Regions from separate parts of the Jeotgalibacillus haloalkalitolerans genome, predicted to be linked through region 2. Evidence: riboswitches for the same ligand, from Rfam matches in the RefSeq annotation. Region 2 holds a riboswitch; the other holds the start of a gene.
What was found. A riboswitch is a leader RNA that binds a small molecule or an ion and turns the genes downstream of it on or off. The one in region 2 is predicted to bind S-adenosylmethionine.
Positions count from the first base shown of each region.

Region 1: it holds a riboswitch for S-adenosylmethionine, as region 2 does, so the genes downstream of both, UFB30_RS14380 (bifunctional homocysteine S-methyltransferase/methylenetetrahydrofolate reductase) here and UFB30_RS11005 (M20 metallopeptidase family protein) in region 2, are expected to answer to the same signal.

Region 1 is NZ_JAXQNN010000006.1:70,690-78,152, forward strand. Features, by position in the region: gene metH (methionine synthase) at 1-2,273, opposite strand, end outside; gene UFB30_RS14380 (bifunctional homocysteine S-methyltransferase/methylenetetrahydrofolate reductase) at 2,221-4,071, opposite strand; SAM riboswitch class I at 4,155-4,261, opposite strand; gene UFB30_RS14385 (DUF4352 domain-containing protein) at 4,581-5,111, opposite strand; gene UFB30_RS14390 (SOS response-associated peptidase) at 5,261-5,902, shown strand; gene UFB30_RS14395 (potassium channel family protein) at 5,926-6,582, opposite strand; gene UFB30_RS14400 (STAS domain-containing protein) at 6,612-7,358, opposite strand; gene UFB30_RS14405 (cobalamin B12-binding domain-containing protein) at 7,362-7,463, opposite strand, start outside.
Region 2 is NZ_JAXQNN010000003.1:176,143-183,605, reverse strand. Features, by position in the region: gene UFB30_RS11020 (ABC transporter permease) at 1-469, opposite strand, end outside; gene UFB30_RS11015 (ABC transporter permease) at 490-1,434, opposite strand; gene UFB30_RS11010 (ABC transporter substrate-binding protein) at 1,504-3,093, opposite strand; gene UFB30_RS11005 (M20 metallopeptidase family protein) at 3,090-4,295, opposite strand; SAM riboswitch class I at 4,406-4,510, opposite strand; gene UFB30_RS11000 (hypothetical protein) at 4,627-5,016, opposite strand; gene UFB30_RS10995 (helix-turn-helix transcriptional regulator) at 5,016-5,225, opposite strand; gene UFB30_RS10990 (metal ABC transporter solute-binding protein, Zn/Mn family) at 5,419-6,969, shown strand; gene UFB30_RS10985 (response regulator transcription factor) at 7,445-7,463, shown strand, end outside.

The DNA of each region.
Region 1 (7,463 bases), on a different contig from region 2:
ATCCCGAGGTCCACTACCTCATATCCGTTATTACTTAAAATAATTTCAACGAGGTTTTTACCGATATCGTGCACGTCTCCTTTAACGGTTGCAAGGATCACTTTCCCTTTGGAAGAAGACTCATCAGTTGCTTCCATATGCGGTTCAAGGAAGGCAACGGCTGCTTTCATCACTTCAGCACTCTGGAGCACTTCGGCAACGATCAGCTGATTATCATTGAACAGTCTGCCTACTTCTTTCATACCCGTCATTAAAGGCCCGTTAATGATCGACAACGGCTCATCAAACTCTTTTAGTGCCTGTTCCAGGTCGGGAAGCAGTCCTTCTTTCGTTCCTTCAACGACATAATAGGCTAGCCTTTCATCCAGCGTCATATCCGGAAGATCAGAAATGGTTTCTTTCTTTTTCCCACGGTAAAATGCCGTGAAGTCAGCGAGTGTTTCGTCAGTGGTTTCAAATAAAAGCTTTTCAGCCATTTTGACTTCTTCAGGATCAATGGAGGCAAAGCGTTCAAGCTTTTCTGTGTTAACAATCGCATAATCCAGACCAGCGAGTGTACAGTGATACAGGTATACAGCGTTTAACACTTCACGTCCAACCGGCGGGAGACCGAATGAAACATTACTGACGCCCAGCACAGTCTGCGTCTCCGGAAAGGCTTCTTTAATTAACCGGATCCCTTCAACTGTGGCGTTGGCGGAACCGATATACTGCTCATCACCTGTTCCGACCGGGAAGACAAGCGGATCAAAAATAATATCTGTCGGATCCACACCGTAATCTTCTGTTAAAATTTTGTAGGAGCGTTCAGCAATTTCAAGCTTTCTTTCAGCTGTCACACCCATTCCTTTTTCATCAATCGTGCCGACAACCAGTGCGGCACCGTATTGTTTGGCAAGCGGTACAACTGCATCAAAACGTTCCAGTCCGTCTTCAAGGTTGATTGAATTGATAATTGACTTACCCTGTGAATAGCGCAGCGCCTTTTCAATGACCTTTTCGTCAGTTGAATCAATGACAAGCGGCACTTTAACTTTTTTAACGACTTCCTGCATAAAGACTTCCATGTCCGCTTCTTCTTCACGATCGGGGTCCGCAAGACAGATATCAATGACATGCGCACCCTTTTTCACCTGGGCGCGTGCAATTTCAGAAGCCTCTTCAATTTTACCTTCTGCGATCAGGCGCTTGAATTTTCTTGAGCCGATGACGTTTGTACGCTCACCGATCATCAGCGGGCGCATCGACGGATCATCATAGATCAGCGGCTCAATACCGGATACCGTGTGCTCTTTTTTAGGCTTATGTCTACGCGGCTCATAATGCTTCATGGCTTCAGCGATCGCTTTGATATGTGCAGGCGTTGTCCCGCAGCAGCCGCCAACAATGTTCAGCCAGCCTTTTTCAGCAAATCCGCTCAGCTTTTTCGCAAGGGTCTCAGGTGTTTCATGATAGACACCTTCTTCATCAGGCAGTCCGGCATTCGGATAACAGCTGACATAAGACTGATTGATTTCTGAAAGTGAACGGATATGATCCTGCATAAACTCAGGTCCTGTTGCGCAGTTCAGCCCCACGGATACAGGGTTCATATGCTCAACGCTGATATAAAAAGAGTCTATTGTCTGACCCGCAAGCGTTGTTCCCATCGGCTCAATTGTCCCTGAGATCATCAGCGGCAGTTCTTTACCTGTTTTCTTGAATGCATCCTGAATACCGAGGAAGGCACTTTTAACGTTCAGTAAATCCTGACTCGTCTCAATTAATAACAGATCCGCACCGCCATCGATCAGCCCTTTTGCCTGTTCAGCATAAGACGCTTTCAACTGTTCAAAAGTGGCGCCTCCTGTTACGCTTAACGTTTTTGTTGTAGGACCCATAGAGCCTGCAACAAATCGCGGGCGCTCTTCAGTAGACCATTTCGCAGCGGATTTTTTCGCAATTTCAGCGCCAAGACGAGACAGTTTATACGCATCAGAAGCGATATCATACTCTTCCAGCACCACGCTCATACTGCCAAATGTATTAGTTTCCACGATATCTGCACCTGCTTCAAAGTAGGCGTCATGGATTTTTTCTAATAAATCCGGACGTGTACGGTTCAGGTTTTCGTTACACCCTTCAAGGTCTTCCCCACCGAAATCTTCTGCTGTCAGGTTCGCATCCTGTAGCATCGTGCCCATCGCACCGTCCATAATCAGGATTCTTTTCTCAAGCTGTTCATTGAATAATGTGCGCACGTTGGTTTCCTCCTCGCTTTGCCGCCTGCTCATTGGCATAGCGTGTTAGTTCTGCTGTCATTTCATAGCGCATAAATGGTGTAATCAGGTAGATGCCATTAAACAGATCAAGCGCTGTATCAATTAGAGACTTTGTAATCGCAAGCCCTTCCTGATATGACTTTTCACGATCTCCTGACACTGCAGCCATGCGGTCTCTTACCTGCTCAGTCAATTTGATACCCGGTACTTCATTATGCAGAAAATCTGCATTTTTACTGCTTGTCAGCGGCATCAGACCAATATATACAGGTTTGCCAAGATCTTTTACTGCTTCAGCTGTCTGAATCAGCTTTTCCTCTGAAAATACAGGCTGACTCATAAAGTAATCAGCGCCGGCTGAGATTTTTTTCTCAAGACGCTGTACCGCTCTTTCCACACTTCTGACATTCGGGTTAAAAGCGGCGCCAATGGTAAAGGATGCTTTTTCTCCGAGGTCTTTCCCTGACATGGACATCCCGTTATTCAGCTGTTGAATCATTTCGATCAGTTCAAACGATGATACGTCGTAAACTGAAGCCGCACCAGGGAAATCCCCAACCTTTGTCGGATCACCTGTGACAGCAAGTATATCGTGAAGTCCAAGTGTATGAAGTCCCATCAGGTGACTTTGGAGGCCGATCAGGTTACGGTCTCTGCACGTTAAATGAACGAGCGGACGCACACCCTGCTGCTTAATCAAATAACCGAGTGATTCATTGGAAACGCGCGGGCTTGCCAGGGAATTATCAGCAAGTGTAACGGCATCCGCTCCTGCTGCGCCTAGTGCTTTCGCGCCTTCAATAAAGGTATCTGTATACAGCTTTTTAGGAGGGTCCAGTTCAACAATGACTGACTTGCGGTCTCTGACAATGTCTGTGAGCGGCTCAGGCAGATCCTTCTGTCTTGAGCGCACCACGATTTTTTCAGCTTTCTCTACTCTTTTTTCAGTAATTGGTTCAAGACCTTTCAAAGCCCGACTGAATGCTCTGATATGATCAGGTGTCGTTCCGCAGCACCCACCAAGCAGTCTCACGCCCTGTTCTCTGAATGCAGGCGCCACCTCTCCAAAATAATCGGCATTGTTGCTGTACTGAAGAGAACCTTCTGAGTAAGATGGAAGACTGGCATTTGGATAACAGGACAGATACGCCTTTTCCGGCAGCGGCACCTGCTCAAGTGACTTAATCATATGGAATGGTCCCTGCCTGCAATTCAGCCCGACTACATCCGCTCCAAGCTGTTCAAGCTCAAGCAGTGCTTCAGCGACCGGCTTACCATTTTGCATGACATCCGGCTCCTGAACCGAAATATGCGCGATAATTGGCAGATCCGTTTCTTTTCTGGCAATTTCAATGACTGCTGCCAGTTCCTCAAAATCGTAATACGTTTCAAACAGTAAACCGTCTACTCCCTCTAACAGTAAACAGTAAAGCTGTTCCCGGAATGTCCGCTTAATTTCATTCAGATCAATGGACTGTGGACGGAAGCTTCTGATCCCGCCGATTGTACCGAGAATAAACGTATCTTCTTTTGCCGCAGCCTTCGCGTTTTTAACAGCTGCAGTATTAATTTCTTTTACTTTTTCCTCGAGACCGTATCGCTCAAGCTTATGATAATTTGCTCCATAAGTATTTGTCTGAATGACATCTGCTCCTGCATCTATATAAGCCTGATGAATCTGCTGTATATGTGTTGCATGTGAAAGATTTAATTCTTCAAAGCACTGGTCAGAACCATATGAATACAGGAGGGTTCCCATTGCGCCATCACCAATCAGTATCCGTTTTTTCATTTCTTCAAGTAAATTCATTTCGTCACCCTTCCTGCTTAATAACGTGTATATACAAAAAAGCCCTCTTTCATCATAGATAAGAAGGCTTTAGACAACTAAGCTTCTTATCTTCCCTGCCTATTTGCAGGATGGATTTAGCACCTTTTCACTGATGTGAAGGTTGCTGAGGTTTCAACGGGCCTTGTCCCTACGCCTCTCTTGATAAGAATCCACGCTATTCAATTAATTATGACAACTTTACAAGAAAGAGGGCTGTTGTGTCAATAGGAGCGGTGATTAAAGTGTATTTAAATGTGATCTGGTTCATTCTCTTAAAAAAAGAGCCCGGGACCAGGCCTCAGACTCTTGAATCGTTTCGCTGCGCTTCAGGCGGACGCTTTCCGGACGGAGGTTGCTGAGCCTCCTCAGCCTGCGGCTTCCGGGGTCTCAGCTTCCCTCTATTCGTCCCGGAGTCGCCGCCTTCCGCTCCGCTACACTAATATTTCATTAAAAATTCTATATTTTTACTCTACATATTTAAAAACAACTTAATCTAAAGATGTAATTCCCGGCAGTCTCCATTCAACTTCTTCTTCACCGATTGTGCCTAAGAGTTTGAATGCAGTTGTTGATGCTGATTCGTATTGCAGTGAGCCTTCAGCTGTTTCTCCTGCTGCGATTGTCCATTCTGATGGATCGCCGTATGCCGTTTTCTCTTCGTCTGAAAGATCTGTCAGTGTAAAGTCTTCTGATGATAATGATACTTCTTCTTCACCGTTATTGGTCACTGTCATGTTAATTTCAAACATACGGTTTGTGTCATCGATCTGTTCTGCTACGCCTGTGTCAGTAACTGTTAGCGTGATGTCACCCGCTGTCACTTCGTCCCCAACGAGATACAGTTCAGGTTCAGCGCTTTCTTCGCTTTCAGACTCCTCTGCTGAAGTATCCTCTGTCTCTTCTGCCGCTTCTTCTGTTGCTGTTTCTTCTTCTGTTTCTGCTGACTCTGATGATTCGTCTGAGCAGGCTGCCAGCATAAGTGCAGCTGCCATTGCAGATACTAACCAAAATTTCTTCATATGGAAAACCCTCCTGAATATGTATGTCTGGGTTCAGTATGATTCGTAAATCGAAACAAATCAACTAATTACCTTTAAAAGGAAATAAGTTTAAATCTTCTCTATCTTCGCAATATTTTGTTAGAATTCATTTAAAGGAGAGATGTATAATGTGCGGAAGATTTTCGCTGGTAGAAGCGATGTATAATCTGCAGCAATATTATCAATTCGAAATGCGAGATGATTTTCTTTATACACCTAACGAAAACCTTGCACCGAGTCAGCAGGCTGCAGCTGTCGTTCAGTTAAATGGCACCCGTTATCCAGCTTCATTCAGGTGGGGGCTGATTCCGCCATTTGCAAAAGATGAAAAGATTGGTTACAAAACGTTTAATGCGCGGTCTGAAACAGTAGCAGAAAAGCCAAGCTTCAGGAAAGCCTTTGGGTCAAAGCGCTGTCTTATACCGGCAAGCTCGTTTTATGAATGGAAAAAGTCAGGGAAAGAAAAACAGCCTTTTGAGATTAAGAGGCTTGACGGAGAACCGATCACATTTGCAGGCTTATGGGAGTCATGGCGGAATGGGGACGAGATCATCAGAAGCTGTACAATCTTAACAACTGAACCAAATGATCTGATGGCTGATATTCATAACAGAATGCCCGTTATACTTGAGAAAGACAGGTTCAATCAGTGGCTGAATCCGGAAGAAAATAAAGACTCTCTTAAACAGCTCCTGAAGCCATGTGCAAACGGGCTGCTGAAGGCTGAAGCAATTTCAGACGACAGATTTAAAAGGTCCGGCACCTCTTAGTTAAGAGATGACGGACCTTTTTGTTATACACCCTGTTTTTCAAAACGGTGAAGCTTTCTATTCTCACCAATGACAATCAGAACATCGTCTTTTTCAATCCGGTCATCCCCGCTAGGTGATACAAGCATATCGTGCCTTCTGTAAATTCCGACAATGTTACAGCCAAATCGGTTTCTGACATTCAGTGCAGCGATTGTTTTGCCGATAATTTTTGGCGTTGCCTTAATTTCGACCATTGAATGCTCTTCAGACAGTTCAACATAATCAATAAAATGCTTTGAAGCCAGACGGTGGGCAATTCGTCGTGCCATATCTTTTTCGGGACGGATGACACGTGTTGCACCTATCTTTTCAAGAACCTTCTGATGATACAGACTGGAGGCTTTTACCCAGATTTCCTTGACTCCAAGATCAGTGAGAATAATCGTTGTTAAAATACTTGCTTCAATATTTTCCCCAAATGATACAACAACCAGATCAAAGTTTCTGATTCCGGCCTGAATCAGAAGCTGTTCATCCTGTGCATCTCCCTGGATGACATGTGTAGCAATATCAAAGTATTTATCCACTAACTCTGCATTGCGGTCCATCGCAAACACTTCTGCACCGATTTCGTGGAATTCTTCAACAAGATGTCCACCAAAGCTGCCCAGTCCGAGTACTGCAAATTGTTTGTTCATGTCAATCCTTCTTTCTCATTCACTTACTTTTAATAAACAATACGTGAGAGCTTATCCTCCAGGTTATTTATAAAAGTAAGCTTTTGCATCGTTTTGATCTGATGAAGAAATGGAGCGTGCTCCGGCTTCACTCCGGTTATTGTACACTCAGTTCCGAACAGTGAAAAGCCTTTAATCATTTTTATTAATTCATCAACACCTGCGTTGTCCATCTGACCGACTGATTGCAGGTCTATAATCACTTCATCGATGTGATTCGCATAAATATTATTTAAAATCCGCTGCTGATTATTTTGGATCAGAGTAACGTTTAAATCCCCGAAGATTGGGATCAGCACAATCGCACCAGTTAAATGTATGGCAGCAGTACTTAATTCATTAATACGTACAAATGACTTTTCAAGTTCATTCTTTTTTAAAATCAGTTCCATATCACTTTCTTCAAGACGGCGCTGATGTTCTTTCACTTTATTCATCAGCTGAACAATCATATGATCTTCCTGCTGGAGGATCATAACCGCCTGGTGTTCATCCCACTCGATTTGGACGGTAAACAGTGAAATGGTTCCTTCTACAGTGACTAAATTCAACTCTAACTTTTCTACATGCTTATCCTGTATAAATCTGACGGCTTTTTCCCGGCTTTCATGATCAACCCAATCGAGAAATGAAGCGGATCTGCCAAGCAGTTTCAGTGCTTTGCCCGAAGCTTCTACTATATTTAATGAATGATCAATGATCACCACAGGCATCGGCATGGCATTAAGGTGGATCAACTTTTATTTTCCTCCTTTAGTGCGATCTGTCAGCCAGGCAGATAGCTCGCTTCCTTCCTGAATGATCGTTACCTTCGTGTCATCAGCTTTATCGAGCAGCTGATC
Region 2 (7,463 bases):
TCACCTGTAAAGCAGCTGATCTGACGACTCTCGCCATAACCGGGAAAAAAGCGAGCGTCAGTGCAATGATAATGTTGGTCATACTGCCACCAAGTGCAGCTACCAGTGCCAGTGCCAAAAGAATGGCAGGAAAAGCAAGAAAACCATCAATGATTCTCATTAGAATAAAATCCACTTTTTTAAAATAACCGGAAGCCAGCCCAATAACCGTGCCAATGACAGTAGCTGTGACTGCCACAATGAGCCCAACAGCAAGCGAGACTCTTGCTGCCACAATGGTTCTCGCAAAAACATCACGTCCAAAATCATCTGTACCGAACCAGTGTACGGCACTGGGCCCGGTCAACCGCTGATCAGGTGCAATCGTGCCCGGTGACACCGGAAGCCAGAGATTTGCAGTCACTGCTGCTAGTGCAATGATGAAAAAGGTTGTGACTGCAATCAGATTTGTCTTTTTCTTCAGTATCACTTCTTTTCCTCCTCTAACGGTCAATCATAGCGGATGCGCGGATCCAGAAGCGTATAAAGCAGATCCACAAGCAGATTGACCAGTACATAAATTCCGGCGATAAACAGTACAACTCCCTGCACAACCGGATAATCACGCCGGTGAATGGAATCAATCAGCAGCTGTCCAATTCCTGGTATTGTAAATAAGGTTTCGATAATCACAGTCCCTCCAAGCAGCCCTGCAACTGTTGCACCAAAAACCGTTGTAGTCGGAATTAGAGCATTTGTAAACACGTGTTTCATCAGTACATCGCGCTCTTTGATTCCTTTGGCACGTGCTGTTTTCGTATAGTCCTGATTCACAGATTCAAGCATGCTGTCACGCAGCATTCTCGCAATAATCCCGACTTCCACGATTGCCAGCACAAATGCCGGAAGCAGTAAATGATGCAGCCAGTCTCCCACGCCCTCTGCAATCGGTATATAACCCGCGACAGGAAAAACCGGTATCGCCACACCGAAACCGAGCACGAGTAAAATAGCCAGCCAGAATTCCGGTATCGAGACACCAAATAGTGAAACTGTCGTAAAAATCGGGTCCATTACTGTTTTACGCAGGGCCACAATCACAATGGCTGTCGGAATTGCAATCAGTAATAGCAAGAGCATTGATAACATCATGAGACTGAATGTTGGACCAAAGTTTTCAACAATCAATGCTGTAACAGGCTGAGAGGAGTAGACAGAGGTACCAAGGTCACCAGTAACAATTTGTGAAAGCCAGCTGAAAAACTGTATATACCAGGGCTGGTCAAGACCAAGCTGCTTTTCAAGTGCTGCAACAGCTTCCGGAGAACTATCCTCTCCTAAAATCAAAAACGCAGGATTTCCAGGTGTTAAATGCACAATCATAAAGACAATCACACTGACAACCAGCATGACAGGAATAACGGATAATAATCGGTGAATGGTATACTTAATCAATCATCTTCTCCCCTTTATGAATAAAGAAAGAAAATTGTCAGCTGTGACACTGACAATTTTCCAGTTATGTTACTCAGACTTCCATGTGTTCCAGTATCTCGGACCATACCATTCGCTGAAGTTTTCCAACGCAGATGAACGTGCATCCAGATTAGATACATTCGTCACCTTTTCAAACGGGAGCTCTTCTGAAAGCGTCTGGTTCAGGGCAGCAAGAATGTCCTCCTTCTCTTCATCTGATTCGGCTGTCGCCCACTGAGAAATCAGCCCCTGCCACTTTTCGCTGTTATACCAGCCGCTGCTGTTAGAGTCCTGACTGAGCATACCTGCCTGATTTGGTGAAAAGAACGGCGACCAGCCAATCACGACCAGGTCCCAATTAGATGCTTCACTCCATTTTTCAAGATAAGTTGCCCATTCAAATGATTCCAGCTCTACATCAAATCCTGCTGCTTCAAGCTGCTGTTCTGAGATCTCTGCAATTTTCTTATAGTCACTGTGATCATTTGAAAAAATGATTTTAATCGGCTCACCGTCATAGCTGCTTTCTTCTAATAATTGCTTGGCTTTTTCAGTGTCAAAGCCATTGAAGTTTTCAATATGCTGATCAGAGTAAAGGGCTGTCTGATTCGGCGTAAACAGTGCACCGTCTAAATCATAAAACGCATCGTTACCATAGGTCGCTTTTGCAATCGCTTCTTTATCAAGCGCTGCATGTAACGCCTGACGAACCTTCATATCATCGAAAGGTGCTTCAGATTTATCCGGCGTTAAGATTGTATAACCGTTAACAGCTGTTTCTGCTTCAATACCAGGAGTTGCTTCAATTACTTCATGAAGATCAAGCGGAATGTCTTCCCCATAATCGTATAAACCGGTTTTCAGTCCGTTTAGTACAACCTGGGGATCTTTCACGATTTTAAAATGAATCTCATCCACATAAGCCTTTTTCTCACCTGTTAAACCACTTGTTTCATCTTCTCGCGATACATAATCCTCAAACTTTCCAAGTACAATCTCATCGCCGCGCTTCCATGAATCGAACTTAAAAGGACCGGTTCCAATAAACTGATCATGGTCAAGCGGATTCTCCCCCGCTTCTTCTGCCACGGAAGCCGGCAGGACAACTGCAGCTGACTTTGGTGCCGCAAGATCTGACAGCAAAGAACTGTAGGCTTTATTTAAGTTAATTTTCAGCTGAAGGTCGTCAACCTTTTCAACAGACTCAACATGTTCATTTGTAATTTTTCCAACTGAAGAGATCTTCAGCCAGCGCTCAACTGATGCAACTGCATCTTCAGCGGTCACCTCTTCACCGTTATGGAATGTTAAGCCCTCACGCAGGTTGATCGTATAGGTCTGACCATCTTCACTGACTTCATAGCTGTCAGCTAAAAGTGGCGTCGCTTCATAATCCTGATTCAGCGCAAACAGTCCCTCATAGATATGCCAGCCGATTTTACGCGCTGCACTTTCACCGGTATACATCCAGTCGAGCGTGTTAGGGTCTGCACTGATCGCCACATTCAGCTCGCCTCCCTCAACAGGCCCTGAATCCGCAGATGCGCCCGTTGTTTCCGCTGATTCTTCTGAACCTGAGCAGCCTGCTAAAGCTGCAAGTACAAATAAGCTGATGATTAAAAAGTATAATTTCTTCATTGTTTTCCTCCCTGTATTGCTAAATTAGAATAAATTAATTGAATATAAGCCTTTTGAGCAATCAATAGCGCACGCTCATCAATATCAAACTTTGGATGATGATGATTGAAATGAGTGGCAGGATCGTCTCCTTTTGACCCTACTCTGAAAAAGCTTCCGGGAACTTCTTTAAGGTAATACGAAAAATCTTCCGCTCCCATTCTGACGGGAAATTCCTCAACATTCTCATTGCCAAATAGCTGGTTGAACAGTGAAGACAGTTGCTCAGTTTCGACCGGGTGATTATAAAGAGCCGGATAGCCATCTATGTATTCAATCTCGTAACCTGCTTCAAACCCTGCAGTGATATGTTCAACGATCCGGTAAATTGACCGCTTAATCTGCTTTCTGACTTCCGGATCAAAAGACCTGACGGTTCCTTCCAGCACTGCTTTATCAGGAATCACATTAAAAGCGTGACCTGCCTGAAAGACCCCTATTGAAACAACAGCTGCATCAAGCGGATTCGTCTGTCTGCTTACAATTTTCTGTAAAGCATTCACAAGTTCACTGCCGACCGCGATCGGATCTGTCGTGTGATGTGGTGCTGCTCCATGGCCTCCATTTCCCTTAACTGTAATCGCAAATTTATCAACAGCAGCCATTCTGTAACCTGATCCAACTGCTACCTTCCCTACAGGAATCGATGAATCCAGATGAATCCCGTAGATATAATCCACACCTTCAAGTACACCTTCTTCAATCATCGCCTTCGCCCCTCCAGGTGGCACTTCTTCAGCAGGCTGAAAGATAAAAATCACTTTTCCTTTCAAATGCTGTTTGTACTTTAACAGCGTTTTTGCTGTACCGAGCAGAGCAGCCGTATGTCCATCATGACCACACGCATGGGTTACACCGGGATTTTGGGAGCGGTAATCGACTTCCTTTTCGTCCTGCATTGCCAGGGCATCAAAGTCTGCTCTTAAAGCAATGGAAGGACCCGGTTCTGATCCGTTTAAAGTCGCGATGACACCATGACCGCCAACCTGAGACGAGATATGCTCATAACCAAAACTGATCAGCTGATCTTTTATAAATGCAGCAGTAGCTGATTCCTGAAAGCTGAGTTCAGGATGTATATGTAAGTGACGCCTCCATGAGACAACCTGCTGGAAGTTCTTTTCGATTTCCTGTTCTATCTCACTGAATGTACTCAGACTCATAAAATAAAGCCTCCCTCCAAAAACTTATTTAACCAATCAATTTAATCGGAATTAGAGATAAAAAAATCCCTCTTCCACGAAAAGAAGAGGGATTAAAGCTTCCTGATCCACTCTTATCTTCGTACTTTAAGTACGTGGAATTAGCACAGTTCCGCAATATGCGGTCCGCTGCTTTGACTTCATCGGGCCATTCCCTCAGTCAATCTCGATAAGATGATTAAATTATAAAGCCCATCTTACAGCTCAGAATTTGGGCTGTCAACCATAAATTTGAATAAATCCGATAATTCAAGTCAGAAATAATCTTTAAGCAGTGTATTTAAATCATATATTATTTTTTACTAACAACAATTGCCCCAACACCACTAATCAGCATATAAGCAATGACAAACATCCACAGATAAGAAATAGAAATCTGTTCATAGTCCAAAAATGTAAGCGCTGACAGTGCTACAAAAAGAATGCAAAGAAACACATTTGCAATAACAGCGTAGTATTTGCGCATATTATGTATGATCCGTTCATCCACTTCAGGTGTCTGATCTTTTTTGGATCTTACATAGATAACATTAACAATGAAAATAATGATAAAAGCAGTTAATGCACCTAAGATCGCAGAAAAATCAGCGCCATTAAAAATCAGCGTTCCAACAATCATTCCAACAAGCCCACCAAAACCAGCGAGTGTAAATCCCCATTTCTGCAGTTTTTTCTTTTTCATCATGATTCCTCCTCTTCCAAAATAAACACTTCCTCTATGGGAAGATCAAAATATTGCACGATCTTTAAAGCAAGCTCCAGACTGGGATTGTATTTATTCTTTTCGATCGCTGTGAATGTCTGGCGTGTGACCTGTAAGTCTTCAGCCATCCTGATCTGCTTAATCCCTCTCTCTTTCCGGATCTTTTGAATATTGTTTCTGACCGGCATCCCTGATCACGACCTTCCGGATTTCAAAATGTAAATACATCTTTACATTCAGTATATTGTTCGACTATTAAAAAGTAAAGATATCTTTACATAATTAAATGTTTTAGTTTCTGCAAAAAAGAATCATTCCTATTTACAAATCGTAATCATTACGATATATTGTTTTTTGTGATTTTAAATGAGGAGGAAAACAATGAATAAAAAATGGTTACTGCCTTTAGGTTTATTAAGTATTGGCGTGCTCGCTGCGTGTGGAAATAGTAATGAGGAGAGTTCATCAGATGAGTCTGACGCTCTTTCAATTTATACGACGGTTTATCCACTACAATTCTTTGCGGAGCGGATTGCCGGTGATGTAGCAAAAGTCAACTCTATCCTCCCCCCTGGTTCTGATTCACATACATACGAGCCCACATCCAAGGATATGATTGAGATCGCTGAAGCGGATGCTTTTATCTTAAACGGCGCAGGTCTTGAAGGTTATGCTGACAGTATTGTTGATGCGGTAGAGTCTGAGGATGTTACTATAGCTGAAGCGACTGAAGGTCTTGAATTAAGTAAAGGGGGGGATGATCATGATCATGGAGATGGACACGATCATGATCACGGAGACTATGATCCCCACGTCTGGCTGGATCCGGTCCACTCAATTGAAATGGCTGAAAACATTAAGGAATTACTCACAGAACTAAAACCGGAAGATGAAGCAATGTTTGATGAAAACTTCGAAGCCTTAAAAGCTGAACTTGAAGCGCTGGACCAGGAATTCTCATCAGAAATTGAAACTGCATCCGGCAATCACTTCATCGTTTCCCATGCCGCTTACGGGTATTGGGAAGAAGCTTATGGAGTTCATCAAATTGCTGTTTCAGGACTGAGTCCAACACAGGAACCATCTCAAAAAGAATTGCAATCAATTGTAGAAACAGCCGAAGAGTTTGGCTTACAGCATGTCTTTTTTGAGCAGAATATTACAACAAAGATTGCTGAAATCATCAGAGAAGAAATTGGCGCAGAAACGCTTATGCTGCATAATCTCTCTGTTTTGACAGATGAGGACATCGAGAACGATGAGGACTATTTCTCTTTGATGAGACATAATCTTGAGCAGCTGAATATTGCACTTGAAGCAGCACCTGCTGTGGAGCCGGAAGGTCATGATCATGATCATGACCACGATCACAGCCATGAGCTTGATGAAGAGGCACAGAAGATTTACGATGGCTACTTTGAAGATGACCAGATTGAGGACCGCCCGCTTTCTGACTGGGAAGGTGACTGGCAGTCAGTCTATCCTTACCTTAAGGACGGAACGCTTGATGAAGTATTCGCCCATAAAGCTGAAGAAGGCGACAAAACAGCTGAGGAATATAAAGAATATTATACAGAAGGCTATGTAACAGGCGTGAATCGTATTGTGATTGAGGATGACACGTTTACTTTTTATGAGGACGGTGAACAGTCCTCCGGCGTATATACTTATGATGGCTATGAAGTCCTGACATATGAAGCAGGTAATCGTGGTGTACGCTATATCTTTAAGCTTGAAGAAACACAGGAAGGCACAATGCCTGCTTATATCCAGTTCAGTGACCATGGCATTTCACCGACAGATGCGCATCATTATCACCTGTACTGGGGCGATGACCGTGAAGCGCTGCTTGAAGAAGTTGTGAACTGGCCGACGTATTACCCCTCTGATATGGATGGTGAAGAGATTGCGCATGAGATGATGGCGCATTAAGCTGCAGACCCGGGATGTAACGACCGGGTCTTTTTTGCATTATTCAAATGCTTAAGCGCTCGGTTTTGCAGTGGAAATCCTGGAGATCGTGCAGGTATGGTGTGTGATCTTTTTCCATCAATTATGGCAACTTCCCCCTCAATGACTGACTCGATTCCCTCATAGAAGAAATGATTCATTCAGTTATAATATTTTTCACTTCAGATCGACGATAAACCATGATATTTCCTTCAGCAGCATCTTATATTCCTTCAGACACCTTCTGTCATTCCTTCAATCCTGAACGATTCCCTTCAGCTCTTCATCATCTTTCATCGCTCCCGCCTTCAACTGATTTCGCGAACTGATAACCAGAGCACCTGTAATACTTCTTAAGAAATTCTTCATATTTACACTCACTATTTGTTAAGATTTCCTTTCTATACTTAAGTCACAGCCGGCTGCAGTGATATACTTCGGAAAGGGGGAATGCAAGGTGACATTACATACAGTAT